3 regions of the Variovorax monticola genome follow, and region 3 is predicted to be linked to each of the others. Evidence: riboswitches for the same ligand, from Rfam matches in the RefSeq annotation. Region 3 holds a riboswitch; each other region holds the start of a gene.
The links. A riboswitch is a leader RNA that binds a small molecule or an ion and turns the genes downstream of it on or off. The one in region 3 is predicted to bind cobalamin.
Positions count from the first base shown of each region.

Region 1: linked by a shared signal. The riboswitch ahead of cobM (precorrin-4 C(11)-methyltransferase) and the one ahead of ACSFA5_RS21175 (TonB-dependent receptor) in region 3 are both predicted to bind cobalamin.
Region 2: linked by a shared signal. The riboswitch ahead of ACSFA5_RS10625 (TonB-dependent receptor domain-containing protein) and the one ahead of ACSFA5_RS21175 (TonB-dependent receptor) in region 3 are both predicted to bind cobalamin.

Region 1 is NZ_JBPJZP010000001.1:495,923-506,359, reverse strand. It holds gene cobJ (precorrin-3B C(17)-methyltransferase) at 1-452, opposite strand, end outside; gene ACSFA5_RS02250 (cobalamin biosynthesis protein) at 523-945, opposite strand; gene ACSFA5_RS02245 (cobalamin biosynthesis central domain-containing protein) at 942-1,679, opposite strand; gene cobI (precorrin-2 C(20)-methyltransferase) at 1,669-2,466, opposite strand; gene cbiE (precorrin-6y C5,15-methyltransferase (decarboxylating) subunit CbiE) at 2,463-3,770, opposite strand; gene ACSFA5_RS02230 (cobalt-precorrin-5B (C(1))-methyltransferase) at 3,782-4,879, opposite strand; gene ACSFA5_RS02225 (precorrin-8X methylmutase) at 4,876-5,565, opposite strand; gene ACSFA5_RS02220 (sirohydrochlorin chelatase) at 5,562-6,560, opposite strand; gene cobM (precorrin-4 C(11)-methyltransferase) at 6,557-7,414, opposite strand; cobalamin riboswitch at 7,568-7,829, opposite strand; gene ACSFA5_RS02210 (DODA-type extradiol aromatic ring-opening family dioxygenase) at 8,021-8,854, shown strand; gene ACSFA5_RS02205 (FadR/GntR family transcriptional regulator) at 8,879-9,622, opposite strand; gene ACSFA5_RS02200 (fumarylacetoacetate hydrolase family protein) at 9,766-10,437, shown strand, end outside.
Region 2 is NZ_JBPJZP010000002.1:1,059,810-1,070,246, forward strand. It holds gene ACSFA5_RS10595 (AraC-like ligand-binding domain-containing protein) at 1-83, shown strand, start outside; gene ACSFA5_RS10600 (universal stress protein) at 119-544, opposite strand; gene ACSFA5_RS10605 (sulfite exporter TauE/SafE family protein) at 644-1,471, opposite strand; gene ACSFA5_RS10610 (cell division protein ZapA) at 1,765-2,091, opposite strand; gene ACSFA5_RS10615 (DUF904 domain-containing protein) at 2,088-2,312, opposite strand; gene ACSFA5_RS10620 (ClcB-like voltage-gated chloride channel protein) at 2,416-4,134, opposite strand; cobalamin riboswitch at 4,193-4,455, shown strand; gene ACSFA5_RS10625 (TonB-dependent receptor domain-containing protein) at 4,548-6,476, shown strand; gene ACSFA5_RS10630 (cobyrinic acid a,c-diamide synthase CobB) at 6,461-7,891, shown strand; gene ACSFA5_RS10635 (bifunctional adenosylcobinamide kinase/adenosylcobinamide-phosphate guanylyltransferase) at 7,875-8,471, shown strand; gene ACSFA5_RS10640 (ABC transporter substrate-binding protein) at 8,468-9,343, shown strand; gene ACSFA5_RS10645 (FecCD family ABC transporter permease) at 9,340-10,365, shown strand; gene ACSFA5_RS10650 (ABC transporter ATP-binding protein) at 10,362-10,437, shown strand, end outside.
Region 3 is NZ_JBPJZP010000006.1:32,731-43,167, reverse strand. It holds gene cobW (cobalamin biosynthesis protein CobW) at 1-473, opposite strand, end outside; gene ACSFA5_RS21185 (energy-coupling factor ABC transporter permease) at 581-1,258, opposite strand; gene ACSFA5_RS21180 (PepSY domain-containing protein) at 1,305-2,852, opposite strand; gene ACSFA5_RS21175 (TonB-dependent receptor) at 2,861-5,053, opposite strand; cobalamin riboswitch at 5,183-5,458, opposite strand; gene ACSFA5_RS21170 (hypothetical protein) at 5,496-5,729, opposite strand; gene ACSFA5_RS21165 (hypothetical protein) at 5,899-6,303, shown strand; gene ACSFA5_RS21160 (cation:proton antiporter domain-containing protein) at 6,330-8,036, opposite strand; gene ACSFA5_RS21155 (dicarboxylate/amino acid:cation symporter) at 8,140-9,483, opposite strand; gene phbB (acetoacetyl-CoA reductase) at 9,609-10,346, opposite strand.

The DNA.
Region 1 (10,437 bases), on a different contig from region 3:
CGTGCAATCACCGGCCAGGGCGTGAGCAGGTCGCTCAGCGAGATCGAGCAGAAGTCGTGCGTGAGCGGCGCGCCCACCAGCGCCGCGCAGGCGTTGATGGCCGACGCGCCGGGCACCACCTCCACCGCGATGTCGGAGTCCGGCGTCCAGCCGGCCTGGAACAGCACCTCGTAGGTCGGGCCGGCCATGCCGTACACGCCGGCATCGCCGCTGGAGATCAGCGCGACTTTCTTGCCCTCGCGGGCGCGCTCCAGCGCGTTGACCGCGCGGTCGAGCTCTTCGGTCATGCCCTTGCGGATCACTTCCTTGCCCTCGAGCAAGTCGGCCACCAGCTTGATGTAGGTGCTGTAGCCGACCACCACGTCGGCCTCGGCGATGGCGGCCAGCGCGCGCTGGGTCATGTGGTCGTGGCTGCCGGGGCCGATGCCGACCAGCGAGATCTTGCCGCTCATGGGGTCGGCACGCGGCGCGTGGGGTGCGTGGAGGCGTTCATAGCGGGTTCCGTTCGGGGGTGATGTGGGTTCAGGACAAGTGCGACATGCGCGACATGAGCGCAATGGAGACCGTTGCGTGGCGCCCGTCGGCGCCGCGGTGTTTGTGCTTGGTGACGACCAGCGCCGTCATCGGCAGGCCGCCGCCGGCCAGCAGCGCGGCGGCCTCGCTGACCGAGGGCGTGCCGGTGTGCCTGCGCACCGTTTCCGACGGGTGCGGCACGGGCACCTGCGCCAGTTGCGCGGCGGGGTAGAAATGCATGGCCCAGCCGTGGGCAGCGGCCAGCGCCAGCAGCCCGGGCTCGTCGGCCTTCAGGTCGATGCTGGCGGCCGCCGCCACCTGGTCCGCCTGCGCACCGATGCCGGCCAGCGCCTCGTCGAGCGCCTGCTGCAGCGTGGCCTGCGGCGTGCCGCGGTCGCAGCCCAGGCCGACGGCATAGCGCACCGCGCTCATTGCGGCGGCCGGTACACCACGAGGCGCTCCGCCAGCGCGCTCCAGCGCTCGGCGCTCACCTCGGCCTGCGTGATCCACAGCACGGCCTTGAAGCGTTCGAGGTCGACCTCGTCGAAGCGCGCGAACCGGTGGATGTTGGCCGGCAGCGGCGTCGGGCGGGTCCACCAGTCGGGGCTGCCGGCCTCCTGCACCACCGCGACGGGTTCGCCGTTCACCACATGGGCCGAGACGCGCGTGATGTTGATCTTGGGCGCCTCCACCTTCCAGCCGAGCTCGCGCCCGAGGATGTCCACCGGAATGGTCTTGCCCACGTCCGACGCGGTGGTCAGCACGGCGGTCGCGCCCAGCAGCGCGGCGACCTGCTCGGCCATCGCGTTGGCGCCGCCCACGTGGCCCGACAGCACCGGAATCACGAACTGCGCGGCGTCGTCCACCACCAGCACGCCGGGGTCTTCGTCCTTGCTCTTGAGGTGCGGCGCAATCAGGCGCACCACGGCGCCGAGCGACACGAAGAACACGACCTGGTCGAAGTCCGTGAACAGCGTGGCGATTTCATCGCGAAACGCGCCCGCATAGGCGCGCACGGGGTTGGCCAGCCCGGCCATGAGCGGCGCGAACTTCTCGGCCACGCACACGCTGGCCTCGGGCAGCAGGCGCGCCAAATCGGCGGTCTGCTGCGCGCCGTGCTTGGTGATGGCCACGAGCACCACGCGGGGTGCGGCTTCATTCGTCATTCGTCTGTTCCTCTTCGATTTCAGTGCTGGTCTTCTTGCGGCAGCCGCGCACCAGTTCGCCGCGTTCGCGGCCCGGGTTCTTCACCAGCAGCAGCGACAGGTAGTTGACTTTGGTGCCCTTCAGGCTGGCCACGTCGTGCACGATGCGTTCGACCGGCGAGCCGGCCTTTTCGATGAAGCGGCTGTGTTCGAGCAGGCCGCGCCGCGCCAGCAGGTCGATCAGGTCGTCGAGCAGCGGCTTGACCTTCATGAGCACCAGCGTGTCGAAGTCGTCGAGCATCTTCTCGACCGCCGCAATGCCGTAGGCCGCGGGCACGATGGCCACGGTGTCGTCCTGCTCGGACAGCGGCAGCTGCAACCGTGCGCAGGCCGCGTTGAAAGAAGTCACGCCGGGCACCACTTCGATGCGCGCTGCCGGGTCGAGCTCGCGCAGCACGCGCGCCAGGTAGCAGAAACTCGCGTAGGTGGAGGCGTCGCCTTCGACCAGGAACAGCACGTCCTGCCCGGTGGCGAGCATCGCCTGCACGGTCTCGGCGGCCTTCAGCCAGTGGCGCGCGAGCTTCTCGGTGTCGTGCGTCATCGGGAACAGCAGGGCCTGGTGCTGCGCGGGCGTCGACAGGCCGGCGCGCAGCGCGATGTCCAGCGCGTAGCTTTCCTTGCGCAGGCTGCGCACGGGGTAGGTCCAGATGGCGTCGGCGCGGGTCAGCAGCGACCAGGCGCGGCGCGTGATCAGGTCGGGGTCGCCGGGGCCCAGCGACACGCCGTGGAGCATGCCGGGCGCCGTCATGCCGCCGCTCCCGTCTCGGGGCCGACCACGCCGGCCTGCGCGCAGACCAGCCACACCGGGTTCTCGGCCGCCAGCCGGTGCATGTGCAGGATCGGCTTGCTGCGCGAGGCCTGCAGCTGCAGCACGTCCCAGCGCGCGCCCTGCGCCTTCAGCGCCTCGACCGCGCCCGCGAGGTTCTCGATGGTCACGAAGTTCATCACCAGCCAGCCGCCCGGGCGCAGGCGCCGCAGCACCAGCGCAACGAGCTCGGCCAGCTCGCCGCCGGAGCCGCCGATGAACACCGCATCGGGGTCGGCCCACGCGGACAGGCCCTCGGGCGCCTTGCCGTGCACCAGGCTGTGGTTGCTGATGCCCATGGCCTGCCGGTTGCGCGCCACGATGGCGCTGTCGTCGGCGTTCTTCTCGATGGCGTACACATGGCCGCGCGCGCACAGCCGCGCGGCCTCGAGCCCGACCGAGCCCGAGCCCGCGCCGATGTCCCACACCACGCTGTCGGCGCGCAGCTGCATGCGCGCGAGCGACACGGCGCGCACCTCGTTCTTGGTGATCAGGCCCTTCTCGGGATGGCGCTGCTCGAAGCTGGCGTCCGGCAGGCCGAACAGCACCTGCGGCGCGCGCAGCCGGGTGCGCCAGAGCAGCACCACGTTGGGGTCGGCAAAGCGCATCTGCGCCGCGGCCGTGATGCGCATGCCGCTGACCACGCGCTCCTCGGGCTGGCACAGGCGCTCGGCCACGGCCATCTCGAAGTCGTCGGCCAGGCCTTCGGCCACGAGCATGCGCGCGATGCGGTCGGGCGTGTTGTCGGGGCTGGTGAGCACGGCCAGGCGGTCGTGCTGGCGAATGTCGCGCAGCAGCGCATACAGGCCGTGCGCGGGCGGCGAGCCCGGCAGCCAGTCGCCCGCGTCTTTCGCATGCACGGAGGCGAACTTCATCTCCTGCCACGGCAGGCCCAGGCGCGCGCAGGCCAGCTGCAGCGTCGACACGTTGGGCAGCACCTCGATGGCCTCCAGGCACAGTCGCGCCGCCAGGAAGGCCGCGATGCCGTGGCACAGCGGATCGCCGGTGGCCAGCACCACCACGCGCTGGCCCTCGGCCTGCGCTTCGCGAATCCATTCGGGCACCTGCGACAGCCCGCCGGCCAGGTCGCGCTGCACCGCGCCGGGTGCGATGTGCGCGGCGAACAGGGCCAGCGTGCGCGCGGCGCCGATCACCAGTTGCGCTTGCTGCAGATGCGCCAGCGCGCCGCGGCCGAGGCTCGCGTCGCCGTCGTCCAGCACGCCGAGGATGCGGCACTTGTTCGTCATGTTGTCGTTGTTCAGGAGGCCTCCGCGATCTTTCGACCATCAAAGTCGCAGACCAGCACTTTCAGTTCGAACTGGTCGGGGTAGCGCGTGCGCAGCGTCTGGATGACGCGCTGCGCCAGCGCCGTGTGAAAAGCCGTGCCGAGGCCGAGCGCGTCCATGCGCTCGCCGGCATAGCGCGCGGTCTCGTTGCCGCGAATCGCGTCGCACACGTCGCTCGGCGCGCCCAGCCCCGCCGCCAGGTCGGCCAGCAGGCCGGTGTCGACCTCGGCGCGCCCGGCGTGGGTGATGGTCTCGCCCTGCGCGATCTTGGTGAGCTTGCCGACCATGCCGCCGATCACGACCTTCTTGAGCCCGGCCTTTACAGCCGCGCCCATCGCATAGCGCAGAAAGTCGCCCATCTGCACGAAGGCCGGCTCGGGCAGCTCTGGCATCTCGGCCATCACGAACTTTTCGGTGCGCCCGCCGGTGGTGAGCACCACCACGCCGTGGCCCAGCGTGCCCGCCACCTGCACGCCCTGCACCACGCTCGCGCGGTAGGCGGCGGTGGAATAGGGCTTGACGATGCCGGTGGTGCCCAGAATGGAAATGCCGCCCAGGATGCCCAGGCGCGCATTGAGCGTTTTCTTGGCCATCTCCTCGCCCTGCGGCACCGAGATGGCCACTTCGAGGCCGACTTCGTCGAGCAGGGGCGTGCCCACCGCGCGCACGTTCGCCTCGATGTTGCGGCGCGGCACCGGGTTGATGGCCGGCCCGCCCACGGTCAGGCCGAGCCCCGGCATGGTGACGGTGCCCACGCCGGTGCCGCCCTTCAGCAGCACCTGCCCCGCCAGTTCGGGCAGCACGCGCACGTCGGCGGTGAGATGGGCCTTGTCGGTGCAGTCGGGGTCGTCGCCCGCGTCCTTGATGACCATCGCATGCGCGAGCGCGCCGTCGACGCGGCCGTCCTGCACGGCAAAGCGCACCAGGTCGCCGTTGGGCAGCAGGCACTCGACCTCTTCGGGCACCCGGCCGGTGACCAGCCCGATCACCGCCGCGCGCGCCGCCGCGGCCGAGCACGCACCGGTCGTGAAACCGGTGCGGGTGCCGCGGGGCGCGCCCTTGTCCATCATGCGGTGTGCTCGCGCGCCTCCGCCAGGCCCAGCAGCGCGTGGATCGCGGCCACCACCAGCGTGGAACCGCCCTTGCGCCCGCGAATCACGATCCAGGGCACGCCGGCCTCCAGCGCCATCAGGTCCTTCGACTCGGCCGCCGAGACGAAGCCGACCGGCATGCCGACCACCAGCGCGGGGCGCGCGCCTTCTTCGTGGATCAGCCGCACGATCTCGATCAGCGCGGTCGGTGCATTGCCGATGCCGACAATCGCGCCGTCGACCAGGCCCAGGCGGTGCGCCTTGCGCATGGCCTGCACGGCGCGCGTGGTGCCTTCGGCCTTCGCCTGCGCGATCACGTCCTCGTCGCTGATGAACTGGTGCGTGCCCATGCCGAAGTGGGCCAGGCGCGGGGCCGAGAGGCCCACGCAGATCATCTCCACGTCGGCTACCACGCGGCTCTCGCGCGAACGGACGGCGGCAATGGCGGCGTCGATCGCGTCGGGGTGGAAGTCGGTCAGGCCGTTGAAGTCGAAGTCGGCGTTCGCATGGATCATGCGGCGCACCACGGGCCACTGGTCGGCGGTGTAGGGGTGCGAGGTCACCTCGCGGTCGATCACCGCGAAGGAGTCATGCTCGATGGCGCGGCCCGCCGCGGTGAGCTGCTCGGTGACGACGTTGGCCGCCATGGAAGGCGTCGGGTTCATCGCGGTGCCGGCGCCGCGTCGTCATGCGCATGGTCATGTGCGTGGTCATGTGCGTGGTCATGTGCGTGGTCGTGTGCGTGGTCGTGATCGTGCGGATGCGCGTGCGGGTGGGGATGCGCGTGCGCAGGGTCGTCGCCATGGCTGTGGGGCACCGCATCGTCATGGTGGTGGCCGCCCAGGCCGTGTTCCACCGCGAAGTCGCGGAACTTGCAGCCGTCGCAAGGCATGAGCGCGATCGGCGCGCCGCGGCGCAGGTCGTTCACGCGTTGCTCCAGCAGCCCGAAGATCTCGGGCTCGAAGCCGAAGTACCGGGTCGAGACGAAGCGGATCGTCGGGTACTGCGCCTTCAGGTTCTCGACCTGGCGCGCGATGCGTTCGACCAGCGTGCCGTTGAACAGGTAGTACGGCAGCACCACCACCTGCTTCATGCCCTGCAGGCTCTGGCGCTGCACGGCCTTCTCCAGGCGCGGGTAGGTGATGCCGGTGAAGGCCAGGTCCACCAGCTCGTGGTCGGTTTCCTCCAGCAGCCAGCGCGCCATCTTCGCCATGTCGCCGTTGGCCTGTCGGTCCGAAGAGCCGCGGCCCAGAATGACCACGCCGGTGGTGGTGGGGTCGGGCATGTCCAGCGCCTGCATCGCGCCCTTCAGGCGCCGCCGCAAGATGGCCAGGATCGGGTCGCAGGCCGTGAGGTGCGGCGCATACAGGAACTGCACCATCGGGAACTTCAGCCGCGCGCCGTCGATGGCCTGCGGAATGTCCATCTTCACGTGGCCCGCCGCATTCAGGATGAGCGGCACCACGACCACGCGCGGCGCGCCCTCGGCCGCGCGGCGCAGCCCCTCGCTCATCGTGACTTCGGAGAACTCGATGAAGCAGACCTCGATGCGCCAGCCCGGCTGGCGCTCGCGCCACTGCGCCGCAAAGGCCTCGATCTCGTCGTTGCCGGATTTTTCGCGCGAGCCGTGGCCCACCAGAAGAACGGTTTCGGTGCTCATGGGGTGTCCTGAAGGAGGGTTTCGACGGGAACGCTCGCGCGCCGGAAGCGGTGCGTGAAGCTCGCGTCGTAGAGTTTGGATTTGGCCAGCGTGGTCCACTGCCGTGCGCCCAGCGTGGGGCTGGCGATGATCATCGACTGGCTCACGATGCGCGCCTCGCGGCACAGCGCCTGGATGGTGGCGACCGTGCCGCGCACAATCTTCTCTTCGCCCGGCCAGCTCGCCTTGTGCACCACCACCACGGGTGCGTCGGGCGACCAGCCGGCGGCCGCCAGCGCGGCCGTGACCTTGCCCATGAGCGTGATGCTCAGGAAGATGCACAGCGTGCTGTGGTGCGCGGCCAGCGCCTCCAGCGATTCGCCTTCGGGCATCGGTGTGCGGCCTTCCACGCGCGTGAAGATCACGGTCTGCGTGACCTCGGGCAGCGTGAGGCTTTCCACCGCCGCCGCCGCCGAGGCCATGGCCGAAGACACGCCCGGCACCACGCCGATCGGCACGCCCGCCGCATCCAGCGGCTGCACCAGCTCGATGAGCGCGCCGTACAGACCCGGGTCGCCGGTCTGCAGGCGTACCACGGTGGCGCAGCGCGCGGCCTGCGCAATGAGCCAGGCGGACATCTGCTCGAGCGTCATGTCCTTGCTGTCGGCAATGGCGCAGCCGGGCGGCGCCCAGCGCGTGGCGGCTTCGCTCACGAGCGAGCCCGCGAACAGGATGGCCCCGGCGCGTTCGACCAGGCCGCGGCCCTTGACGGTGATGAGTTCGGGGTCGCCCGGACCCGCGCCGACGAACCACACGGTTCCCGGCGTGCACGCTGCCTGCGCAGTGCTGCTTGGAGCGATGGCTCGCTCGTTCATGATGGTTCCTCCGCGCCCGCCGCGCGACAGATGGTCGGTAAGACCCGGCGGGAGGGAGAAATCGGGAGGCTTGCGTGAATGCGCTGCGACGGATGCGAGGATGCATCGAGCCGAACGCCATGCGTCGCCCGCCGATCCTCGCCCACCGCAAGGTCATGCGCTGGTCGTCAGGCCGGTCTCCGGGCTTGCGAGCGGAGGGCCATCGGCTCTCCTGCAAAAACCACCTTCCCGTGCCGTTCGTGACACAGTGGCGTGGGACCGGATCCCGGGGTTTTGCTTTTGACTCGCTTACCGTTGCGGGGGCAGCGTCGGCATGGCGCGGTGTTCATCACCGCTGCGCACCGACTTCCCGTTTCACCCTGGCCACCCCGCCGTTTCCACGGGGCGCCAGGACACCTGACAACGCCTGAAAAGTGTATCAGCTGACTTGCCGCCGAGCCCACGAAAGGTGGGCGCAGCTGCCGTTCGCGCAACTCGGCGACCCTCAGCCGTGGCGCCAGGAGCCTTCAATGTTTCTTGGCAGGAACCGATTCGTTGCATCCTGGCCTGTCGATTTCCTTGGGGGAAATGTCTAAAGTCGGTCCAACGCTTTCAAGGAGCATCGACTTGACCCACGACAACACGAACACATCGCGACTGCCCACGTACTTCATTTCGCACGGCGGCGGCCCCTGGCCCTGGATGAAGAAGGAAATGGGCGCCACCTACGACCAGCTCGCCGCCTCGCTGGCAGACATGCCGCGCCAGATCGGCCGCACGCCCGCCGCCATCCTGATGGTGTCGGCGCACTGGGAGGCGCCCGTCTTCGCGGTGCAGGGCAACCCCCGGCCGCCCATGATCTACGACTACGGCGGCTTCCCCGCGCACACCTACGACGTGCGTTACGACGCGCCCGGCTCGCCCGAACTCGCGCAGCGCGTGCAGTCGCTCATTGCCGCGGCCGGCCTGCCGGTGCAGATCGACCCCGAGCGCGGCTACGACCACGGCATGTTCTCGCCGATGGCCGCCATCTACCCGAAGGCCGACGTGCCGGTGGTGCAGCTGTCGCTGCGCCGCGGGCTCGACCCGGCGGAGCATCTGGCGCTGGGCCGCGCCATTGCGCCGCTGCGCGATGAAAACGTGTTGATCGTCGGCAGTGGCCTGAGCTATCACAACCTGCGCAACTTCGGCCCGCAGGCGCACGGCGTGTCGAAGGCCTTCGACGACTGGCTCGACGCCGCGGTGGTCAAGGGTTCGAGCACCGGGCGCAGCGCGCAGTTGCTCGACTGGGCCGCGGCGCCGTCCGCACGCGTGGCGCATCCGCGCGAAGAGCACCTGATCCCGCTGATGGTGGCCGTCGGCGCGGCCGAGGCCGAGGCCGGCGAGCGCGTCTACCACGAGGACGCCTTCATGGGCGGGCTGGTCGTCTCCAGCTTCCGCTTCGGCGCGGCAGCCGCGTAGGAACGCGAAGAAGGCGCGGCCCGTTCAGTCCCCGAAAAGGTTGCGCTGGATCTGGTCCAGGTGCTGGACCAGCACGCGCTGCGCTCCGGCTTCGTCGCGATCGCGCAGCGCCTCGACCAGCGCACGGTGCTGCTGCTCGTACTGCGCGCGCCGTGGCCCGGTGAGCGACTTGGCCTTGAGCCGCCCCCATTCGCCCTGGTCGCGCACGCGCTGCGTCAGTTCCAGGATGTGCACGAAGAAGCCGTTGTGCGTGGCCACCGCCAGCGCCTTGTGCAACTCGCCGTCCCAGTGCTCGAAGCCCTCGATGGTCTCGGCCGCCTCCGATTGCTCGATGCAGTGCTGCATTGCCGCGAAGTCGGCCGCCGTGGCGTTGCGCGTGATCAGCGACGGCATCAACGGCTCTATCAGCCGGCGCGCCACCATCAGCTCCGCCGGGCTCACGTTGACATGCAGCGAGGGCACCGGCAGCAGCGCCGCCGTTCCCGCCGTGGAGGCCGGCGTGGCGGTTGCCGCCACGAAGGTGCCGCTGCCGACCGATTGCGTGATCAGCCCGCGCTCGCGAAAACCCGACAGCACGCGGCGCACCGCACCGCGAGAGGCGCCGAAACGCTCGCTCAGCTCGCGCTCGGCGGGCAGCTTCACGCCCGCCTGCAGCGTGCCGCTCGCAATGCCTTCGCGCAGGTAGCGCGACAGGGCCTTCGCCCCTTCGGCCTTGGGCTGCAGGGCCGACGCTCCGGGCGCTGCCGTCATGGCCTCGTGCTCGCTCATTCGCTGCTCCCGGTAGATGCTGTTAGTAGTACCAATTGGTCCTTAAATTTGAGGAATTGGTATTGATGATGGTTCATTTTGGTTCTACATTGCGCTTCCCGCAACTGTCTTATTCTGCCGTCGCGACGACGCCTTCCACTCCCATGAAATTCGCATCCGTTTCCCTGGTCGATCGCGCCGTTCCCGTGCTGGTCGACACGCAGGCGCAACGCTTCTGGCCCCTCGCCGACCTGGTGCCGGGCTTTGCCGGCGACCTGGTCGAGCTGATCGAACGCTTCGGCGAGCTGAAGAACCAATTGGTCGCCCAAGGCGAAGGCCAGCCGCTGGCCGGTGCCAAGTTGCTGGCACCCATCGCGCAGCCGCGCCGCAACATCTTCTGCGTGGGCAAGAACTACGCCGAACATGCAGCCGAGTTCAGCAAGTCGGGCTTCGACAGCAGCGCCAAGGAGGGCGAGCACGCGCCCGAGGCGCCGGTGGTCTTCACCAAGCCCTTCACCTCGGTCATCGGGCCCGGCGACACCATCCCACCGCACAAGGGCGTGGTGAAGCAACTCGACTACGAGGCCGAGCTCACGGTCGTCATCGGCAAGGGCGGGCGCGGCATCCGCAAGGCCGACGCACTGGACCACGTGTTCGGCTACACCATCGTCAACGACGTCACCGCGCGCGACCTGCAGAAGCTGCACCGCCAGTGGTTCCTGGGCAAGGCGCTCGACGGCTTCTGCCCCATGGGCCCGTACCTGGTGACGGCCGACGAACTCGACGCGGCCAACCTCGACGTGAAGTGCTGGGTCAACGGCGAACTGCGGCAGAAC
Region 2 (10,437 bases), on a different contig from region 3:
ACGACGCGGCGCATTTCAGCCGCGCGTTTCGCGAACGCTTCGGCTGCTCGCCGCGCGAATGGCGGCAGCAGCGGGTGCAGTAGCGGGGCGCACGCCAGCTGCAAGCCGGCTGCGCTTGCTACTGCACCAGCAGCACCGTCCTGTCCGTCTCCGAGATCACCTTGGTCGCCACCGAGCCCATCAGCGCACGTCCGAGCAGGCCGTGGCCGTGCGTGCCCAGCACGATCAGGCCAGCCTGCGCCTCGGTGGCCGCTTTCAGAATTTCTTCGGCCACATGGCCGTGGCGCGAATCGACGGTGTAGTTGCCCACGCCCTTCTCGGCCAGGAGCGCCTTCACCGGGTCGAGCACCTTGGCGCTTTCCTCGGCGTAGTAGCTGGTGACCAGGTCCTTGCTGAGGTGTCGCGTGACATTGCCCGAGATGCCGGTGCACACGTGCACCACCACGAGTTCGTGACCGTCCACGAACATGGCGCGGTGGGTGAAGAGGTAGGCCAGGGCCTTCTGCGTGAAGGCGCTGCCGTCGACGGCGATGAGGATTTTCATGCGTTCGTTATACGGCGCGCCCCGTGGGGCCGCAACGAGTCGCACCTTCTGCCGAAGGGCCTTGGAGGCCGCTGCGGGGCGTGCCGGTTCAGGCCCGCATCAACCGTGCAGGCCCTTCCAGAGCATGTACGCCGCCAGCAGGTACAGGATGGTCGCGAACACGCGCTTGAGCTTCTTCACCGGCAGGCTGTGCGCTGCCTTGGCGCCCAGCGGTGCGGTGAACACGCTGCACGCGGCAATCACCGCCAGCGCGGGCAGCCAGATGTAGCCGAAGGAGCCGGCCGGCAAGCCCGCGACCGAATGGCCTGCAATGACGTAGCCCAGCACGTTCGCCACCGCGATCGGAAAGCCCAGCGCCGCGCTGGTCGCCACCGCGTTGTGAATGGCCACGTTGCGCCACGCCATGAACGGCACGCTGATGAAGCCGCCACCCGCGCCCACCAGGCCCGAGATGAAGCCGATGACGCCGCCGGCCGCGAGCTGGCCGCCCGTGCCCGGCATCTGCCGCGTCGGCTTGGGCTTCTTGTCGAGGAACATCTGCGTGGCCGAGAAGCCCACGAACAGAGCGAAGAAGATGGCCAGCGCCGTGCCCTTGAGCAGCGCGAACACGCCCAGGCTGCCCACGAGGCTGCCGATGACGATGCCGGGCGACAGCCGCTTCACGATGTCCCAGCGCACCGCGCCGCGCTTGTGGTGCGCGCGCACGCTCGACACCGAGGTGAAGATGATCGTGGCCATCGAGGTGGCGATGGCCATCTTCACCGCCAGGTCGGCCGGCACGCTGCGCTGGCCCATGATGATCGTGATGAACGGCACCATCAGCATGCCGCCGCCGATGCCCAGCAGGCCCGCGAGGAAACCGGTGCCCAGGCCGAGCGCGGCGAGTTCGGCGATGAGCAGGGGGTCGAGCAGTGCGGCGAGGTTCACGGGCAAGTCAGGAAGGAAGGTACTGCGGCAAAAAGCAACGGCCCCGTGCAACTGGTGCAGGGGGCCGTGGCGGGAAAAGGTGTCTGCAGATGGTGTGCCGGACCCGCATCCTGAACCAGGGTTCAGGTGGGCGAGGGCAGCAAGACTTCGGGTTCATCTGACGCGAGATGATCACACCCGTCAAGCGATGTACCAAGCCCGGCTCCGGAGAGCATTGGAACAAGGAAATATTAAGCCCGACACGTCTGCAGACAAGGCGGATTTTACGCCGCCTCTGCGCCCGCCGCGCTCATTCAGAGCAAATGTCCATCGCCGGCCAGGGCCTGATCGAGTCTTTGAATGAGCTGCGCGGCCTTGGGGCCGGCTTCGCCGGTGGCCGTTGCGTCGTCGGTCGTCGCGGCGGCGGGAGCGGCGGGTTGCTGTTGCGCGGCCAGGTCGAACGCCAGGTTCAGCGAGGCCAGCACCGCGATGCGGTCGCGTGCCTTGACTTTGCCTGCATCGCGGATCTTGCACATGGCCGCGTCCACGCGTTCGACGGCGTCGCGCAACTGCGCCTCGCCGCCGTCGGGACAGCCGAGCAGATAGCTCTGGCCCATGATCTGTACTTCAATCTGCTTCATGCGGGGGAGTCTTGGGAAGGTGGTTCAGCCGGCAACCGCTCCAGCAGGGCGTCGAGTCGTGTGCGGGCCGCGGCCAGCCGCGACTTCAGGGCGTCGCGTTCGCGTGTGAGCGCATCGACCTGTTCCTGCAGCAGCGCATTGGTGCGCTGCACTTCTTCGTGACGCACAAGCAGGCGTTCGACGCGCTCGGCGATCTGGTCGATGGGGCTGGAAGCGGGCATGGTTGGCGATTGTAGTTTCCCGGGAAAACGGTCCTGCCGAGGCTGGGCGCGGTGCCCGGCGTGGGCAGGATTCTGCGGCTTCGCAGGCCCCCGATCAAACCTTTCACGGCTCGCTCAGGCGCACATAGGTGGCCAGCAGTGCGCTCTTGGCGGCCACGCCGAGCAGCACGGGGTTGTCCGTGCTCTCGATCACCGGCAGCCGTTCACCCAGGTGGTCCAGGAAGCGCTGAAGCGCTTCGCCCAGGCCTGTGTCGGCGGTGATCGGCCGGATGGCTTGCGACAGCAGCGCACCCGCGGTCGTCTCGGTGGGTGCGGTGCCCAGCGCCGACAACGGCACCACGCCGAGGTAGCGGTTGTCCGCATCGACGACGTACAGGTACTTCACCGGATGCTGCAAGAAGATCTTGCTCATGGCCTCGCGGTCGGCCTGCGGGCCGACCACCGTTTCCGCCGGCTGCACCAGGTCGCGCATGTGCAGCCCGCGCAGGCGCAACTGCGTGTCGCGCTGTTCGTTGCGCCGCAGCGTGATCTCGTACATCGAGCCGGCATTGGCCGAGCGCGCCACGAAGTACGCGATGACGCTGGCCGCCATCAGCGGCAGCATGACCTGGTAGCTCAGCGTCATCTCGAAGATCATCAAAATGGCCATCAGCGGCGCCTGCGTGGCACCCGCCAGGAACGCGCCCATGCCGACGATGGCGTAGGCGAACGGCGCCGACGTGGCCGCCGGCCACAGCGCCTGCACCCCCTGGCCGAACAGCGCACCGACCATGCAGCCGAAGAACAGCGCCGGCGTGAACACGCCGCCCACCGCGCCCGAGCCGGCGGTGGCCAGCGTCGCGGCTGTCTTGGCGAGCAGCACCAGCGCGATGAAAGTCCACGGCCACGGCGTGTGCAGCACCGCGTTGACCACGCTGTAGCCGTTGCCCCACACCTCGGGCACGGGCACCGAAATCGCGCCCATCGCCAAGCCGCCCAGCGCCAGCCGCCACGGCAGCGCCAGCGGCAGCCGAGAGAACAGCGCCCGGCTGCCCTGCAGCGCGCGCAGGAAGCCGACCGCCGCAAAGCCCAGCAGCACGCCGAGCACGCAGAACAGCGCGACCTCGGTGCCGTGGATCTCCGGGAACGCCGGCATCCGGTAGGGCGGCTGGTAGCCGGGCAGCGCGCGCATGGCGACGTTGGCGACCACCGAGGCGATGATGATCGGCCCCACGCTTTCCATCGCGATGGAGCCCAGCACGATTTCGGCGACGAAGAAGGCGCCCGCGATGGGCGCGTTGTAGGCGGCGGTCAGGCCCGCCGCCGCGCCGCAGGCCACCAGCAGCCGCAGCCGCTCGACCGGAAAGCGGAACACCCGGCCCAGCAGCGACGCCGCCAGCGCCGCGAGCTGCACCATCGAGCCTTCGCGCCCGATGGAGCCGCCGCTGCCGATGCTGACCAGCGACGACGCGCTGCGCACCAGCGTCTGCGCCACCGGAATGCGCCCGTCGCCCAGCACGATGGCTTCCATGTAGTCGGACGTGGCGCTCTGCGCCGCGATTCGTTTTGCCGCGACGAGCAGCAACCCCGCCACCAGCCCGCCGAGCGTGGGGCAGGCGATGCGCGCCCACCACGGCAGGCCTTTGGCCATGGCCACCAGCCCGTTGCCGGGGCCGAGCACCAGGTGTTCGAAGTGATAGAGCGCCGCGCGGAAGAGTTCGGTCGCCAGCGTGCCGAGCAGCCCCGCCACGATCGACCACAGCAGCATCGATTGCCAGCCGGAAACACCAAACAGACGCTGCAGCGCCGAACGAAGATTCAGGAATACCGAGGCGGGCCGCATATGGCAACCGATGTTAGCGGCGGCCCGCAACTTTCGACTTAGAGAAGAATCGTCAGGGCCTAAAATGCGGCCCGTTGGTGCTTGCGGCCTGGTTCACATGCCGCGGTTCAACGGGAAGCAGGAGTGGAAGCCCCACCGACCTCACGCAGGTCGGAACAAGGCCCAAGCCGCCTGCGCTGCCCCCGCAACGGTCAAGCAGACGGCGCCGCAAGGCGCCAACCCCTTTCCATTCAAGCCACTGGGCGCCCTGAAACAGGTGCCTGGGAAGGCGGCAGGGGTCGTTCTGCCAGCCCGGATACCGGCCAACGAGGCGGCTGCCGCATGCATGAACATCCACGCATGGGCAGCCATGGCGCCCATGGCGCCGGCGGGGAGGCCGGCAAGGGGTATAGACGTTTCGTTCGGTCCATTCAATGATTTCCCACGTTTGCTTTTCCAGCGGCCGCGCGCCTGTGCGCCGCCTGCGTTTCGCCTGCCTGCAACTGCCTCTGGGCATGGCGCTGGCTTCCGCCTTCGGTGGCCTCGCCCATGCCCAGGAAGCCCCGGCCCTGGCCGAAACGGTGGTCACGGCCAACCGCACGCCGCAGGCGCTGTCTGATCTGGTGGGCGATGTGTCCATCGTCGACCGCCAGGCCATCGAGCGCAGCGGCGCGACCGGCGTGGCCGACGTGCTGGCGCGCCTGCCGGGCATCGAGATCTCGCGCAACGGCGGCGTGGGCAACACCACCAGCCTGTTCATCCGCGGCGCGGAAACGCGCTTCACGGCCGTGTACCTGGACGGCGTGCGCATCGACTCGCAGTCCACCGGCGGCGCCGGCTGGGAAGGCATTCCGCTGTCGCAGATCGACCGCATCGAAGTGCTGCGCGGCCCGGCCGCAGCCGTCTACGGCTCGGACGCCGTGGGCGGCGTGATCCAGCTGTTCACGCGGCGCGGCGAAGAGGGCGTGCGGCCCTACGCGGGCATCGGCTTCGGCAGCAACGGGCTGCGCAAGATAGAAGGCGGCGTGAGCGGCAAGTCGGGGCTGCTCGACTACGCGTTCGGCGTGGCGCATGAAGAAAGCAAGGGCTTCAACGTGCAGCCCGTCGACAAGCGCACGCCCAGCAAGGACGGCTTCACCAGCCCCGACCGCGACGGCTACCGCAGCACCTCGGGCAACGTGAAGCTGGGTTTGCAGATCACGCCCGACCAGCGCCTGGACGCCACGCTGCTCACCAGCGACATCACGGCCGGCTACGACGCCACCGTGTCGTACCGCAGCCGCCTGCCCATCACCTTCGCCAACGACCAGGCGAACAACACGCTGCGCACCGCCGGGCTGACCTGGTCGGCCAAGTGGAACGACATCTACAGCACCCGCGTGCAGGTGACCGACTCGCAAACCGTCTACAAGACGCAGCCGTCGTTCTACCGCACCGAAACCAAGCTGCGCGGCTACCTGTTCCAGAACGAGTTCCGCTTCGGCCCGCACCTGCTGAGCGCCACCTTCGAGCGCCGCGAAGACGCGCTCGAAAACGCGCCCACCACCTCGTCGAAGCTGCTGTCGCGCGACCGTGCGCAGGACGCCGTTTCGCTGGGCTACGGCTTCGTGCAAGGCCCGCATTCGCTGCAGCTGCACGTGCGCCACGACAGGGACAGCGAGTTCGGCGGCAAGACCACCGGCAGCGCGGCCTACGGCTACGCCATCACCCCGGCGCTGCGTTTCACCGCCTCGGCCGGCACTGCGTTCCGCGTGCCCACGCTCTACCAGCGCTTCAGCGAGTACGGCCTGGCCACGCTCAAGCCCGAGTCGAGCCGCAACGTCGAGCTGGGCCTGCAGTACACCGAAGGCGGCACCCAGGCGGGCATCGTGGTCTACAACAACCGGGTGCAGAACCTGATCGTGTTCGACGGCACCGCCAAGGGCTGCGCCTCGTCGTTCGGTTGCTACTCCAGCACCGCGCGCGCGCGCTACCAGGGCGTGACGCTGTCGGGCAGCCAGCGTTTGGGCGACGTGACCCTGCGCGCCTCGCTCGACTACCAGGACCCGCGCGACCTGGCCACCGACCACCTGCTGGCTCGCCGTGCGCAGCGCCACGCCGTGCTGGGCGCCGACTGGCGCGTGGCCGGCTGGACACTGGGCGCCGAGGTGCAGACCTCGAGCAAGCGCTACGACGACGCGGCCAACACCGTCAGGCTCGGCGGCTACACCGTGCTGAACCTGTCGGCCAGCACCCAAATCACGCGCGACCTGAACCTGGTGGCGCGCGTCGACAATGTGGGCAACAAGGACTACCAGTTCGCGCGGCTGTATGCCAATGCAGGCCGCACCGCGTACGTCGGCCTCAAGTGGACGCCTCAGTAAACCCCTCACCCCTGCCCACCGGCAGCCCAGGTGCCGCGGCGGCCTCGCGCGCCACCTGCGCCGCGGTGCTGGTCGCCGCGCCTGCCTCCGGCCAAGGCAAGACCACCGTCGCCGCCGCGCTCGCGCGGCTGCACACGCGCCAGGGACAGCGCGTGCGCGCCTTCAAGTGCGGGCCCGACTTCCTGGACCCGCTGTGGCTGGCGCTGGCCACCGGCGCGCCGGTGCATTCGCTCGACCTGTGGATGACCGGCGAGGCCGACTGCCGCGCGCGCCTGCGTGCCGCGGCGGCCGAATGCGACCTGGTGATCGTCGAAGGCGTGATGGGCCTGTTCGACGGCACGCCCAGCGCCGCCGACCTGGCCGAGCGCTTCGGCCTGCCGGTGCTGGCGGTGATCGACGCGCATGCCATGGCCGGCACCTTCGGGGCGCTGGCCTACGGTCTGCAGAACTTTCGCCCCGGCCTGCCGTGGGCCGGCGTGCTGGCCAACCGTGTGGCCAGCGAGCGGCATGCGGGCATGCTGAAAGACGCGCTGCGCGAACCCTCGCAGTGGATGGGCGCCTTGCCGCGCGATGCGGGCTTCACGCTGCCTGAACGTCACCTCGGGCTGGTGCTGGCCAGCGAGCTGGGCGATGCGATGGCGCGGCTCGATGCGGTCGCCGATGTGCTGGCCACCACGCCGTTGGGGCAGATGCAGCCTTCGCAGCTGCCACAGGTGAACTTCGATGCCCCTGCACCCGAGCAGCCTGTGCAGCCCCTGCTGGCCGGTCGCACCGTCGCCATCGCGCGCGATGCGGCCTTCTCGTTCATCTACCCCGCGAACCTCGACGTGCTCAAGGCGCTGGGCGCGCAGCTGTCCTTTTTCTCGCCGCTGGCGGGCGATGCGGTGCCCGCATGCGATGCCGTGTGGCTGCCCGGCGGCTACCCGGAGCTGCATGCCGAGGCGCTCTCTGGCTGCACGGCGGCGCGCGAGTCGCTCGCCGCCCATGCCGCGGCCGGCAAGCCGGTGTGGGCCGAGTGCGGCGGCATGATGGTGCTGTTCGACGAGCTCGCCACGCAAGACGACGCCGCACAGGGCGTGCAAGTGCACCGCATGTGGGGCCTGCTGCCCGGCAAGGTCGCGATGCAGAAGCGCCTGGCCGGCCTGGGCCCGCAGCAGCTGGTGCTCGGCGAGCGCACCCTGCGCGGCCACACTTTTCACTATTCGCTGTGCGACACGCCGCTGGCGCCCGTCGCCCATACCGCCCGACCCACCGTGACCCAGCCCGTGGGCGCGCGCGGCGGCGAGGCGCTGTACGTGCACGGCCTGGTGCGCGCGAGCTACTTCCATGCATGGTTCGCCTCCAGCCCGCAAGCCACCGCGCGCCTGTTCGGCGCCATGCCCATCGAGTTGGAGAGCCATGCCCCTGTCGCCTAAGCCGAAGACCGCCGTGCACGAATTCATCCTCGGCGGCCAGAAGAGCGGCAAGTCGCGCCGCGGCGAGCAGCGCGCCATCGACTGGCTGGCCGCTGGCCCACGCCACCGCGCCGTGATGATCGCCACCGCCCAGCCCTACGACGACGAGATGCTCGAGCGCATCGTGCGCCACCAGGCCGACCGCGCCGAGCGCGTGCCCGGCATGCGCACCATCGAAGAGCCCATAGAGCTTGCGCGCGCCGTGGTCACGCAGAGCACGCCCGAGACGCTGGTGGTCGTCGACTGCCTCACGCTGTGGCTCACCAACCTGACGATGCCCATGCCCTGCGAAGACGCGCGCCCCGCCACGCGCACGCCGGCCACGCACATCGCCATGCTGCTGGTGGCGCTGCGCGAGGCGGGCGGCCCTGTGGTGCTGGTCGGCAACGAAATCGGCCTGGGCGTGATTCCGCTGGGCCGCGAGACGCGCGCGTTCGTCGACGCCCTTGGCCGACTGAACCAGGACGTGGCCGCCGCCTGCGACCGCGTGACCCTGATGGCCGCCGGCCTGCCGTTGACGCTGAAGGCGCCTGCCGCATGAAGACCTTGCGCATGTCATTGGCCGCGCTCGGCCTGATGCTGTTCGCATGGACGGCGCACGCCGTCGACGTGGTCGACGAGCGCGGCGTCACCGTCAGCCTGCCGCAGCCGCCGCAACGCATCGTCACGTTGCTGCCCTCGCTCACCGAATCTGTTTGTGCCCTGGGCGCCTGCCACCGGCTGGTGGGTGTCGACCGTTACTCCAATTCGCCCGAGCAGGTGAAGGCGCTGCCGCAGGTCGGCGGCGGGATCGACCCCAATGTGGAGGCCATCGTCGCGCTCAAGCCCGACGCGGTGCTGCTGGCCAAGTCGTCGCGCGTCACGCAGCGGCTCGAAGCGCTGGGCGTGAAGGTGCTGGTGCTCGAACCCAAGAACCATGCCGACGTGCGGCGCGTGCTCGACAAGCTCGACCAGGTGCTCGGCACGCACGACGCGCCGAAGGTCTGGCGCGTGATCGACGCCAGCGTGTCGGCCGCCGCGCAGTCGCTGCCGGCGAGCGCGAAGGGGCTGCGCGTGTACTTCGAGGTGAACAGCGCGCCGTATGCGGCGGGCGAGTCTTCGTTCATCGGCGAGACGCTCGCGCGGCTGGGCGTGAAGAACATCGTGCCGGCGTCGCTCGGCCCGTTTCCCAAGCTCAACCCCGAGTACGTGGTGCGTGCCGACCCCGATCTCATCATGGTCAGCGTGCGCAGCGCGCAGGGGCTGGAGCAGCGCCCCGGCTGGGCCGGCATCCGCGCGGTGCGCGAAGGCCGCATCTGCCGCTTCAGCGCCGAGCAGTCCGACGTGCTGGTGCGCCCCGGCCCGCGCATGGACGAGGCCGCGCGCCTGATGGCGCAGTGCATCTCCACGCAGAACGACAGGGGAAAGCGGTGAACGCCGCACTCAGGCACACGGCCCACCTGCGCCGGGTCGTGCTGCTCGGCGTGGGCCTGCTGGCGCTGGGCGCGGCGCTGATGCTGCTGGGCCTGGGCATCGGCAGCACCGGCTTCGAAAGCCTGCTGTCGGCGCGGCACGACCCGGTGGCGCTGCAGATCGTGTGGGACATCCGGCTGCCGCGCACCCTTGGTGCGTGGCTGGCCGGCGCGCTGCTGGGCCTGGCGGGCGCGGTGGCGCAGGGGCTGTTCCGCAACCCGCTGGCCGACCCGTATTTGCTGGGCAGCGCTTCGGGGGCCTCGCTCGGCGTGGCGGTGGCGCTGCTGATGTTCGGCGGCTCGGCCGCCAGCGCGCAGTGGGTGATGCGGCTGGGCCTCACCGGCGCGGCCTTCGTCGGCGCGGTGCTGGCGGTGATGCTCACGCTGATGCTGGCCAGCGGCGTGCAGCAGACGCTGCGCCTGCTGCTGGCCGGCGTGATCGTCGGCGTGGTGCTGGGCGCCGCGAAAGACCTGATCACCATCGCCTCGGCCGACATCCTGCAGGCCCTCCAGGGCTTCGTGCTCGGCAGCACCGGCCTGGTCGGCTGGAGCGCCTGCGCGGTGATGGCCATGGTCGGCGCGGTGTGCCTGCTGCTGGCCTGGGCGCTGGCGCCGGTGCTCGACGGGCTGGCGCTGGGCGAGGCCACCGCGCGCAGCCTGGGCCTGCCGCTGGGCGCCATGCGCGCGGCGCTGGTCGTGGTGCTGGCACTGGCCACCGGCGCGGCCGTCGCGCAGACCGGCCTGATCGCCTTCGTCGGCCTGGCCGCGCCGCACCTGGTTCGCTCGGTCGTCAAGACCACGCATGCGCGGCTGATCGTGCTGGCGGCGCTGATGGGCGGGCTGCTGCTGATGGCGGCCGACCTGCTGGCGCGCTGGCTGGTTGCGCCGCAGGAACTGCCGGTGGGCGTGCTCACGGCCGTGCTGGGCGGCAGCTACCTGCTGTGGCTGATGCACCGGCGCAGCGCGCGGAGCGGCGTGGCATGAGCGGCCCCAAGACACCCGCCCTCGAAGCGCGCCGCTTGAGCGCCACGCTCGGCGCGACCGAGGTGCTGCACG
Region 3 (10,437 bases):
ACCTGCTGCGGATTGGCCGCGAACTGGCCCGAGGCGGCGGCCGGGCCGTCCACCACCGTGACCACCGAGTCGACGGTGAAGATGTTGGCGATGCCAGGCCACTGGAAGGCCTGCACCAGCGGCTTGGGCAGCGCCAGGCCGGATGTTTCGATGATCACCGCGTCGATGTCGCCGCGCCGCTCGGCCAGCTGCAGCATCACGGGCAGGAACTCTTCCTGCACGGTGCAGCAGACGCAGCCGTTGGCCAGCTCGTACAGCGCGCCTTCGCGCTCGTTGCCTTCATCGTCGCAGCCGATGCCGCAGCCGCGAAGAATGTCGCCGTCGATGCCGAGCTCGCCGAACTCGTTGACGATCACCGCGATGCGGCGGCCCTCGGCGTTGCCCAGGATGTGGCGCAGCAGCGTGGTCTTGCCGCTGCCCAGGAAGCCCGTGACGATGGTGACGGGAATCTTGGCGTTGCTTGCTTGTGTCATGGGAGAGGTTCTTTCAGCGGCCATGGCCACCGCGATGAATGGCAAGGGCGCCCGCGGCACTTGCCGGGGCGCCCTCGAAAAAAAGAAAGCGCGACGGGCCTGGCGAATCAGGCGGCGCCGTACAGGCGGCGCTCGACGAAGGCCGTGCCCTGCAGGCGGCGCCAGGCCTTGGCGGCTGCCAGCACGCCCAGGTCGACCAGCGGCTCGACCAGCACGACGGTCATGTAGGCCGCGCCGAAGCTGGCGATCTGGCCCACGTTCTCGAGCCCCGTGCCGCGCCCGTAGAGCGCCCAGAAGCCGACCCACACCACGATGCCGCCCTGGTAGGCCACCGACAGCTTGAAGGCCTGCTGGTAGCTCAGGTCCACATAGGCCACGTTCCTGGGAACGATGCGCTGCGCCAGCGCGGCGGTCGCGAACAAGGGCACCAGCAAGGTGGTGACGTTCATGCCGAACTGCGGAATGTCCTGCGGCTCGAAGAACAACCCCTGGATGAGCAGCCCGCCCGCCAGGCCGATGGCCGCGGGCGCCAGGCCGAACACCAGCAGCAGCGTGGTGCCCAGGATCAGGTGCACCTCGGACACGCCCACCGGGTGGTGAGGCAGCACCTCGAAGAAGCAGAACACCAGCGCCACGGCAATGGCCGAGCGCACCGCAAGGGCGGCAAGGCCGTCCTTGACGGCGGTGTCGAAGGCCACCTTGCCTGTGCAGGCCAGCGCGGCGGCTGCCGTCGCATAGCTGAGAAAAATCTTGGATCCGTCCACCAGACCTGGTTCGATGTGCATCGAGCACCTCCTGAAATGCACCGCAGTGCGAAAGTTGATTGTTGGTTCATGGGCTGGCTTGCGCAAGCCCCTTCGAAACGGGGGAAGGCCGCGGCTTGCGCCGCAGCCGTCGCCAGCCGATCACCACGCCGCTGGCCGAGGCCACCGCGCCGACGATGGAAAGCAGCCACATCACGACGTCCCAGGCCGGCCGGTAGTGAATCAGCCAGGGAAAGTCCAGGCTGTGCGCGGCGTTGAAGAGCCAGCGGCGAAGCCGTGAATCGGCGTCGTTGCTGCCTGCGACCTGGCCGCCGGCGGGAGCTATGTAGATCCAGCTGCGCGCCGGGTCGTCGAACTGCAGCCGCCACACGGGCAGCACGCGCTCGCGGTGGTGGCCGTACCAGTGGAAGTCTTCGCGGGTCTGGAGCTCGGCCTGCGCCACGGCGGCGCCGGGCCGCAGTCGGGCGGCGGCGCGCACGATGTCGTCCTTGCCGATCGATGCCGGGGCGCCCGTGCCCGCGTCGACCACGCGCACACGCGCCTTGGCGTCGCGCAACTGAAGCAGCGGCCGGCCGTCGAACCACAGCAGCACGGCCTCGCGCGGGGCAGCCTCGCCCTCGCCCGCCGGCAACAAGGCCGGTGGCCAAGGGAACGGCACCGTACCGGCCCCGGTGTAGCGCGCCAAGGCAGCGGCGTCGAGCGGCCCGCGCTGGAACCAGCCGTTGGGGTTCATCGAGAGCCAACCGCTGACGATCCAGGTCAGCACGAAGAAGCCGCCGATCAGCCCGGCGATGTGGTGCCACGCCATCCAGCCCGAATAAGGCGTGACCGCCCCGTTGCGGAACCGGCGCCGCACGCGCACCCGCAGGATGCCGATGACCATGCCCGTCACGGCCGAGACGATGCACGCCGCCGACAGCCACACCACCACGTCGTGCCACAGCGGCGGATCGGCCCGCAATGGGGTGAAGTAGATCCAGTGCGGCACCGAGCCCAGCCAGTTCCAGAAACGCTCCGGGCGCGTGGTGTCGCGCACCACCTCGCCGTTGCGCTGCGACACGTACAGCTCGGTGCCGGCCGCGTCGCCGACCTCGATGCGGTGCAGCGGGCGCAGCGGGTTCAGGCCCTGCGGCACGGTCCACTGGTCGCGCTCCAGCGTCTCGGCCCAGCGCGCGCCGGCGTGGCCCGAGAAGGCGCGCGCGATGGCCTCGGCCTGCGCGGCGTCGACCGGGCCGGGCACGCGGCCATCGCGCGCGGACACCGTGTGCCGGCCGCCGCGCGCATCGACGATGCGCCAGACCGGCCCGGCGTCGCTGCCGCCCTGCATTTCAAGCCCCATGCGCCGCGGGGGCTGCATGCGCACGTCCTGGGGCAGCACCTGCAGCGCGGCCACGGGCGAGACCTGCGCCTGCTCGAAGCGCAGCGGCGCGAGCCCCGCCAGCCGCTCCTCGTCCGTGAGGTTGGGGTACCCCACGTACATCATCACCACGCCCGAGACGAACCACATGACGAACAGCAGGCAGCCGCCGATGCCCAGCCACCGGTGCGTCCAGTAGAGCCCGTGCCGGATGCGCGGCCAGGCGCGGCGCCATGCGGAGGTCATGACGGAATTCATGCAGAACCTCAGAAGTCGACCAGCGCCGACAGCTCGAACGAGCGCGGCCGGCCCAGCAACCACTGGTTGCCGCCGTTCGAGAACGACACCGGGTACTTGCGGTCCGCCAGGTTGTAGGCGCGCAGCGCCAGCTTGAGCGTCGGGTTCGCCTGCCAGCTCACCGAGGCGTCGGCCACGGTGTAAGAGCCGATCTTGCGTGTGTTGGCCGCATCGACCTGGCGCGCGCCGACGTAGCGCACGCCGAGAGCGGCCTCCCACTGCGGCTGGAAGCGCCAGCTGAGCCACAGGTTGGCGGCCTCTTCGGGCACGCCGTTGGGCGTGTTGCCCGCGCGCGAGACCAGCCCGCCGTTCACGACCTCGTTGAAGTCCTCGTAGCGCGCGCGCAGCTTGGCCACGTTGGCTTCGAGCCGCAGCGTGGACGTGAGCGCCAGGTCGAGCGTGGCCTCGATGCCTTCTGACGACTGCTTGCCGATCTGCTGTGTCTTTGTCGGGTCGTTCGCGTCGCGCGAGAGCAGCTTGTTCTTCTCGATGCGGTAGGCCGCCACGGTCCAGGCGCCGCGGGCGTCGGCCAGCTGGCGCTTGTAGCCGACCTCCACCTGCTTGCCGGTGCTCAGCTCGAAGGGCACCTGCGTGGCCGAGGTGCTGATGAGCGAGGTCAGCGGGTCGGCCGCGCGCGCCACCTGCGCGTAGAACGACTGCGACGCGTCGGGCGCGTACACCACGCCGAGGCGGCCGGTGGCGTACTCGAAGGTCTTGCCCAGGTTGTTGGCGGCGTTCTGCAGGTCGGTGCGCGCCACCTTGGCATGGTCCCAGCGCAGGCTGCCCACCACCGACCACTGTTCGTTGAAGGCCAGCTTGTCTTCGGTGAAGAAGGCGTAGGTGTCGGTCTTGGTCTTGTAGCGCGGCGTGTAGGCCACGGGCGAGGCGTAGGTGCCGGGGTTGAAGGCGAAGGGGTCGACCACCGAGCGGCCGCCGTAGGGCGAGTCGTTGGTGTGCTGGAAGTCGATGCGGTTCACGTCGAAGCCCACCAGCACCTGGTTGGCCAGCCCGAACACGCTGTGCTTGAGGGTGGCGTCGGTGCGGTTGCCGATCTGCTCCTGGTCGTGGCCGATCTCCAGGTAGTCGCCGCGCGTCACGCGGCGCGTGGTGGCGTTGAAGGTGTAGGTCTCGCTGTTGCGCCAGTGGCGCTTGCTCTCCAGGCGGTAGAGCTGGTTGCGCACCGTCACGGCGTCGTTCGGCGTCCACTGGGCGTCGAGCCGGGTCCATTTGTCGCGGTACTTGATTTCGGCGTCGTCCAGGTTGTAGTTCTGGCGCAGCGTCTGGCTGTTCAGGCGCCCGTCGATCAGCGGCACGCCGTAGTAGCGCTGCGGCGACTGGCGGCCCTCGTCGTGCGAGAGCGTGAACTGCAGCTGCGGCGACACGTCCAGCCGCACGGCCGCGCCCACGGCCAGGCTCTCGGCCTCGCCGCGCTGCATGAAGCCGTCGGTGGTGCGGTGGCTGATGTCGAAGCGGTACGACAGTTTGTCGTTGATCGCCCCGCCGCTGCCGAAGGCCACCTGGCGGGTGGCGTCGGAGCCCACCGTGACCAGCGCCTCGTTCTGGATCGGGCCGCGCGTGGGCTTCCTGGGCACCACGTTGATGGCGCCGCCGATGGCGCCTTCGCCGTACATCACCGAGGCCGCGCCGCGCAGCACCTCGATGCGCTCGACCGACCAGGTGTCGAACGGAAACGTGACTGTGCCGGCGCCCGCATACAGGCGCGTGCCGTCGAACAGCTGCATCACCGAGCCGTGGCCGGTGAAGCCGCGCGCCGCCATCGCGGTGCCGCCGTTGCCGGGGCCGGGGGAACCGGTGATGCCGGTGGCGCGGGTGGCCGCGTCGACCACCGATACGTCGCCGCGCGCGCGGATGGTGTCGCCCGTCAGCACCTCGATGCTGGCCGGCGTTTCCAGCGGAGTGAGGCCGAGCCGGCTGCCGGTGGACGTGGGCTCGTCGATGGCCAGCGGGGCGTGGCGGTCGGCCTCGATGCGTACCGGGTTCAGGCTCTGGCTCTGGCCGGCCGTTTCGCCCGACTGGGCAAAGGCCGCGCAGGGCCCGAAGGCCAGGCCCAGCCCGATGGAAAGGCCTGAAAGGCGCCTGCGATAAAGCGGCGCGCGCGCGTGAATGCCCGGGTGCCTTCGCGCCCGTGTTGCTCGACTCATGTGACTTCTCCTCCGGCCTGCGTCCCCGCAGGCTTCCGACCGATGAAGGACGCGAGGGGAGAGGCGACGGGGCTGCCACGGTGCGCGCGAGCGCGAAGCGGCAGGCCCGGACACGCACTCCCGCTGCGTCCGAAGGCGGTTGCGAAGGCCGGTATCCGGGCTCGCGGAGCGCCGACGCGTGCTGAATGGAGCACACGACGACCGAAACCCTCGCCTTCCCACGCCGAAGCGCAGTGACTGCCGAGCCTTCAAGAAAGAGGCTCGCGCGTGAGGGTTTCCAGATCCGCTGACCGTTGCGGGGGCAGCGCAGGCTTTGACGCGTCTTCAACGACGCGGCGCACCTGCTTCCCGTTTAACCCTGGGCCATGCGACATGAACCCGGGGCACCTTCGAACCGTGGTGGGGTGCAATTATCAAAAGTTAACGCACCCAACCGGCGGAATTATAGGGAGCCGAGCGTGCTGTCGGGTCCGAACAGCCGCCGCATCGCGGCCACGCCCGCCACCAGGGCGCTCGAATAGCTGCCGTACGGCTCCGAAGCGGCTTCGAGGGGCGTGTAGACATGGGCCCGCTCGGGAGCACCGGGCAGTGCGTCCGCTGCTTCCATCAGCACCCAGTGGTATTCGCCCGGTTCCAGTTCGTGGACGGTGAGCGCGATGTTTCTGGGCGAGGGCATGGCGGTGTGAAGGTAGAAAAAAGGTGCTGACTGTTGAATGCCTGGGGCGCTTGCACCGTTGACAGCTCCCGGGCTTCTCCTACAGAGCACGCCCGTGACGCGACCTAATGTTTTTGCTCGAGGACCCAAGGCGGGTCCTTGTTCTCGAAAACCATACGCAGGAGGCAGCATGAAATCATTCAGCCTGGACCCGAGCATGCGGGCGACCCTTGGCGGCGCGTTCTATCCGACGGGCTACTCGATGGTGATGTTCGCGAAGCTGGAAGACGCGAGCCGCGTCGGCCAGCAGCTCGTGGACAACGGCATGAGCAGCGACGACATCTTCCTGCTTCCGCCGCAAGCCGTGCTGTCGCAGATCACGCCGACCGTCGAGCTTGCCGACGACCCGCTGCCCTCGGCCGGCACCGAAGGCGCCACCGTGCGGGCCTACACCAAGCTCGCGAAGGAAGGCCACGCGGCCTTGCTGGTCAAGACCGACGACCGTGAAACCGCCGACAAGCTGATGGAGGCGGTGCGCACCGTGCCTTACGCCATGGCACAGCGCTACCGCGCCCTGGTCATCGAAGACCTCTGACATCGGCGCGTCGGCAGGCGAGTGCGTCAAGCCGGCACGGCCATCGACACGGCGCGCTGAACCACGTCGCGGGCCATGGCCTGGGCCAGTTCGTGTTCGCCGAGGAAAACGGTGGCCGAGGTTTCCTGCGTGAGCAGACGCGCCTCCTGCTCGTTGTGGCTGCGGATCACGGTCTGGATGGTGGGGTTGAGCGTGCGCGCGGTTTCCATCATCTGGCGCACGTTCATGGCGTCGGGCGTGGCGACCACCAGCACGCGGGCGCGCGCAATGTGCGCCTGGATCAGCACCGCCGGGTCGGCCGCATCGCCCCACACGGCAGGGGTGCCGGCCTCGCGCAGCTTTTCGACCAGCTCTCGGTTCTGCTCAGCCACCACGTAGGGAATGTCGTGCGCGTCGAGTTCCTGCGCAATGCGCCGCCCCACCCGGCCGTAGCCCACCAGCACCACCTGCCGTGACAGGTATTTGGCCTCGGTGGTCACGGGCAGCTCGGCCAGCGGGTCGTCGCGCGACGCCAGGCCGCGGGCGAACGACGAATGGGCGTGCAGCCATTTCTGCAGGGGCACGATCAGGCTGAACCACAGCGGATTGGTGGCAATCGAAATGAGCGCACCCGCCAGCACCAGGCTCTGCCCTTCCACAGGCAGCAGCCCCAGCGACACGCCCAGACCGGCCAGGATGAAGGAGAACTCGCCGATCTGCGCCAGGCTGGCACTGACCGTGAGCGCCGTGCCCAGCGGGTAGCGAAACACCAGCACCAGCGCGCAAGCCGCAATCGACTTGCCCAGCACGATGACCAGCACCACCGCCAGCACCTGCAGGGGCCGCTCGATGAGCACCGAGGGGTCGAACAGCATGCCGACCGACACGAAGAACAGCACGGCGAAAGCGTCGCGCAGGGGCAGCGACTCCTGCGCGGCGCGGTGGCTGAATTCGGACTCGCGCATCACCATGCCCGCGAAGAAGGCGCCCAGCGCGAACGACACGCCGAACAGCGCCGCCGACGCAAAGGCGATGCTCACCGCGGCGGCCACCACGCACAGCGTGAACAGCTCGCGCGAGCCGGTGCGCGTGACCTGCCAAAGAATCCACGGGAACACGCGCCGCCCGACGACGAGCATCAGCGCCACGAAGCCACCGACCTGCAGCAAGGTGAGGCCCAGGGTTTGCCACAGCGGATCGGCCGGGCCGGACTGGGTGCTCTGCCCGCCCAGGGTGCCAGCCAGCGGCGGCATGAGCACCAGCACCAGCACCATGGCCAGGTCTTCGACGACGAGCCAGCCGATGGCGATGCGGCCGGTGAACGAATCGAGAATGCCCAGGCTTTCGAGGGCGCGCAGCAGCACGACGGTGCTGGCCACGGACAGCGCGAGCCCGAACACCAGCGCCTGGCCCCAGCTCCAGCCCCACCACAGAGCGAGCCCCCCGCCCAGCAGCGTGGCCACGGCAATTTGCGCGAGCGCGCCGGGCAGCGCGATCTTGCGCACGGCGAGCAAGTCGTCCAGCGAAAAATGCAGGCCCACGCCGAACATGAGCAGCATCACGCCGATTTCGGCCAGTTGCGCCGCAATGCTCGCGTCGGCCACGAAGCCGGGTGTGAAGGGGCCGATGATGACGCCGGCGAGCAGGTAGCCGACGAGCGCGGGCAGCCGCAGCCTGGCCGCCAGGAACCCGAACACGAGCGCCAGCCCGAGGCCGGCCGCGATCGTGTTGATGAGGGAAACACTGTGGGGCATCGCTGCATTCTGCAGGAACGATGTCTGTCCCTTCGTGTCAGCCGGCCATCTTGTCGACGCTGCCGGTTGTTGTGCTACGTCTTGTTTTTGACGACCTTCCGTCTCAGCCGGACATCTTGCTGGTCCGAGCCGCTTCGATCGCCTCGGGGTCCTGCGCTTCGACCCATGTCTCGTTGTTGAGCGCCGCGTGCAGACGCTTCTCGTCGAGCTCGTTGGTCCACTTGGCGACCACCAGGGTGGCCACGCCGTTGCCGATCAGGTTGGTCAGCGCGCGTGCCTCCGACATGAAGCGGTCGATGCCCAGGATGAGCGCCAAGCCTGCCACCGGCACATGCCCCACCGCCGACAGCGTGGCCGCCAGCACGATGAAGCCGCTGCCCGTGACACCCGCCGCGCCCTTCGAGGTGAGCAGCAGCACCGCCAGCAGCGTGATCTCCTGCACCAGCGTCATGGGCGTGTTGGTGGCCTGTGCGATGAACACCGCCGCCATCGTCAGGTAGATCGAGGTGCCGTCCAGGTTGAACGAGTAGCCCGTGGGAATCACCAGGCCCACCGTGGTCTTGTTCGCGCCCGCGTTCTCCATCTTCTCCATCATGCGCGGCAGCACCGACTCGCTGGACGAAGTGCCCAGCACGATCAGCAGCTCTTCCTTGATGTACTTGATGAACTTCCAGATGCTGAACCCGTGGAAGCGCGCAATGAGCCCCAGCACTACGAAGATGAACAACAGGCACGTCAGGTAGAACGTGCCCATCAGCTTGCCCAGCGAGAACAGGCTGCCCAGGCCGTACTTGCCGATGGTGAAAGCCATTGCGCCGAAGGCACCGATGGGCGCCAGCCTCATGATGTAGTTGACGATGCCGAAGAGCACGTGCGAGCCCTTCTCGATCACGTCGAACACCAGCGTGCCGCGCCCGCCGAACCTGTGCAGCGCAAAGCCGAACATCACGGCGATCAGCAGCACCTGCAGGATCTCGCCCTTGGCGAAGGCGTCCACCAGCGTGCTGGGAATGATGTTGAGCACGAAGTCGACCGTGCCGGTCATCTTGCCGGGGCCGGTGTACGAGGCGATGGCCTTGGTGTCCAGCGTGGCCGGGTCGATGTTCATGCCCGCGCCGGGCTGCAGCACATTCACCAGCACCAGGCCGACCACCAGCGCGATGCTGCTGACCACCTCGAAGTACAAGAGCGCCAGGCCGCCGGTCTTGCCGACCTTCTTCATGTCTTCCATGCCGGCGATGCCCACCACCACCGTGCAGAAGATGATGGGCGCGATGATCATCTTGATCAGCTTGATGAAGCCGTCGCCCAGCGGCTTCATCGCCTCCCCTGCCGCCGGGTAGAAGTGGCCGAGCAGCACGCCGATGATCACCGCGGTGATCACCTGCACGTAGAGGGAGCGATAGATCGGGAGCTTTTTGGCGGGTGTACTTGTTGTGTTTTCCATGGATGCCTCCGGAGGGTTCAAGACTGTAGGGAGCGATTGGGCCGCTTTCCATTCGTAGAAGCCACATGCCCTGAACAAAAAAACCCGCCGAGGCGGGTTTTTTCTTCAGGTGGCGGTCAGCATGCTCAGTGCATGTGCAGGCCGCCGTTGACCGAGAAGTCGGCCCCCGTGCTGTAGCCGCCTTCGTCGGTGGCGAGCCACGCGATGATCGAGGCAATTTCGCTCGGCTCGCCCAGGCGCTTGACCGGGATGGTGGCCACGATCTTGTCGAGCACTTCCTGGCGGATCGCCTTGACCATGTCGGTGCCGATGTAGCCCGGGCTCACGGTGTTGACCGTCACGCCCTTGGCGGCCAGCTCCTGCGCCAGCGCCATGGTGAAGCCGTGCATGCCGGCCTTGGCGGCCGAATAGTTGGTCTGGCCGGCCTGGCCCTTGGCGCCGTTGACCGAGCTGATGTTGATGATGCGGCCCCAGCCCTTTTCGACCATGTCGCCCACCACCTGCTTGGTGACGTTGAACATGCTGTTGAGGTTGGTCTCGATGACCGCGCTCCAGTCCTCGGGCGTCATCTTGAGGAACATGCGGTCGCGCGTGATGCCGGCGTTGTTGACCAGCACGTCGATGGCGCCGTGCGCTGCCTTGGCGGCGGAGAAGGCCTCGACGGTGGATTGCCAGTCGCCCACATTGCCGACCGACGCGTGGAAGTCGAAACCTTCGGCTTTCTGTTCGGCCAGCCATTTGGCGTGGTCGCGCGTCGGGCCGCAACCGGCAATCACGGTGAACCCGTCCTTGTGCAGACGTTGGCAGATGGCTGTTCCGATGCCACCCATGCCCCCGGTGACATATGCAACTTTCTTGCTCATAAGATTTCCTTGATGTGTACGTAGCAAAAGCCTGAACGGCCGCCTTCACTCTAGCGAGTTTCAAGCCACGTCCCTCTGAGGAAAACACTGA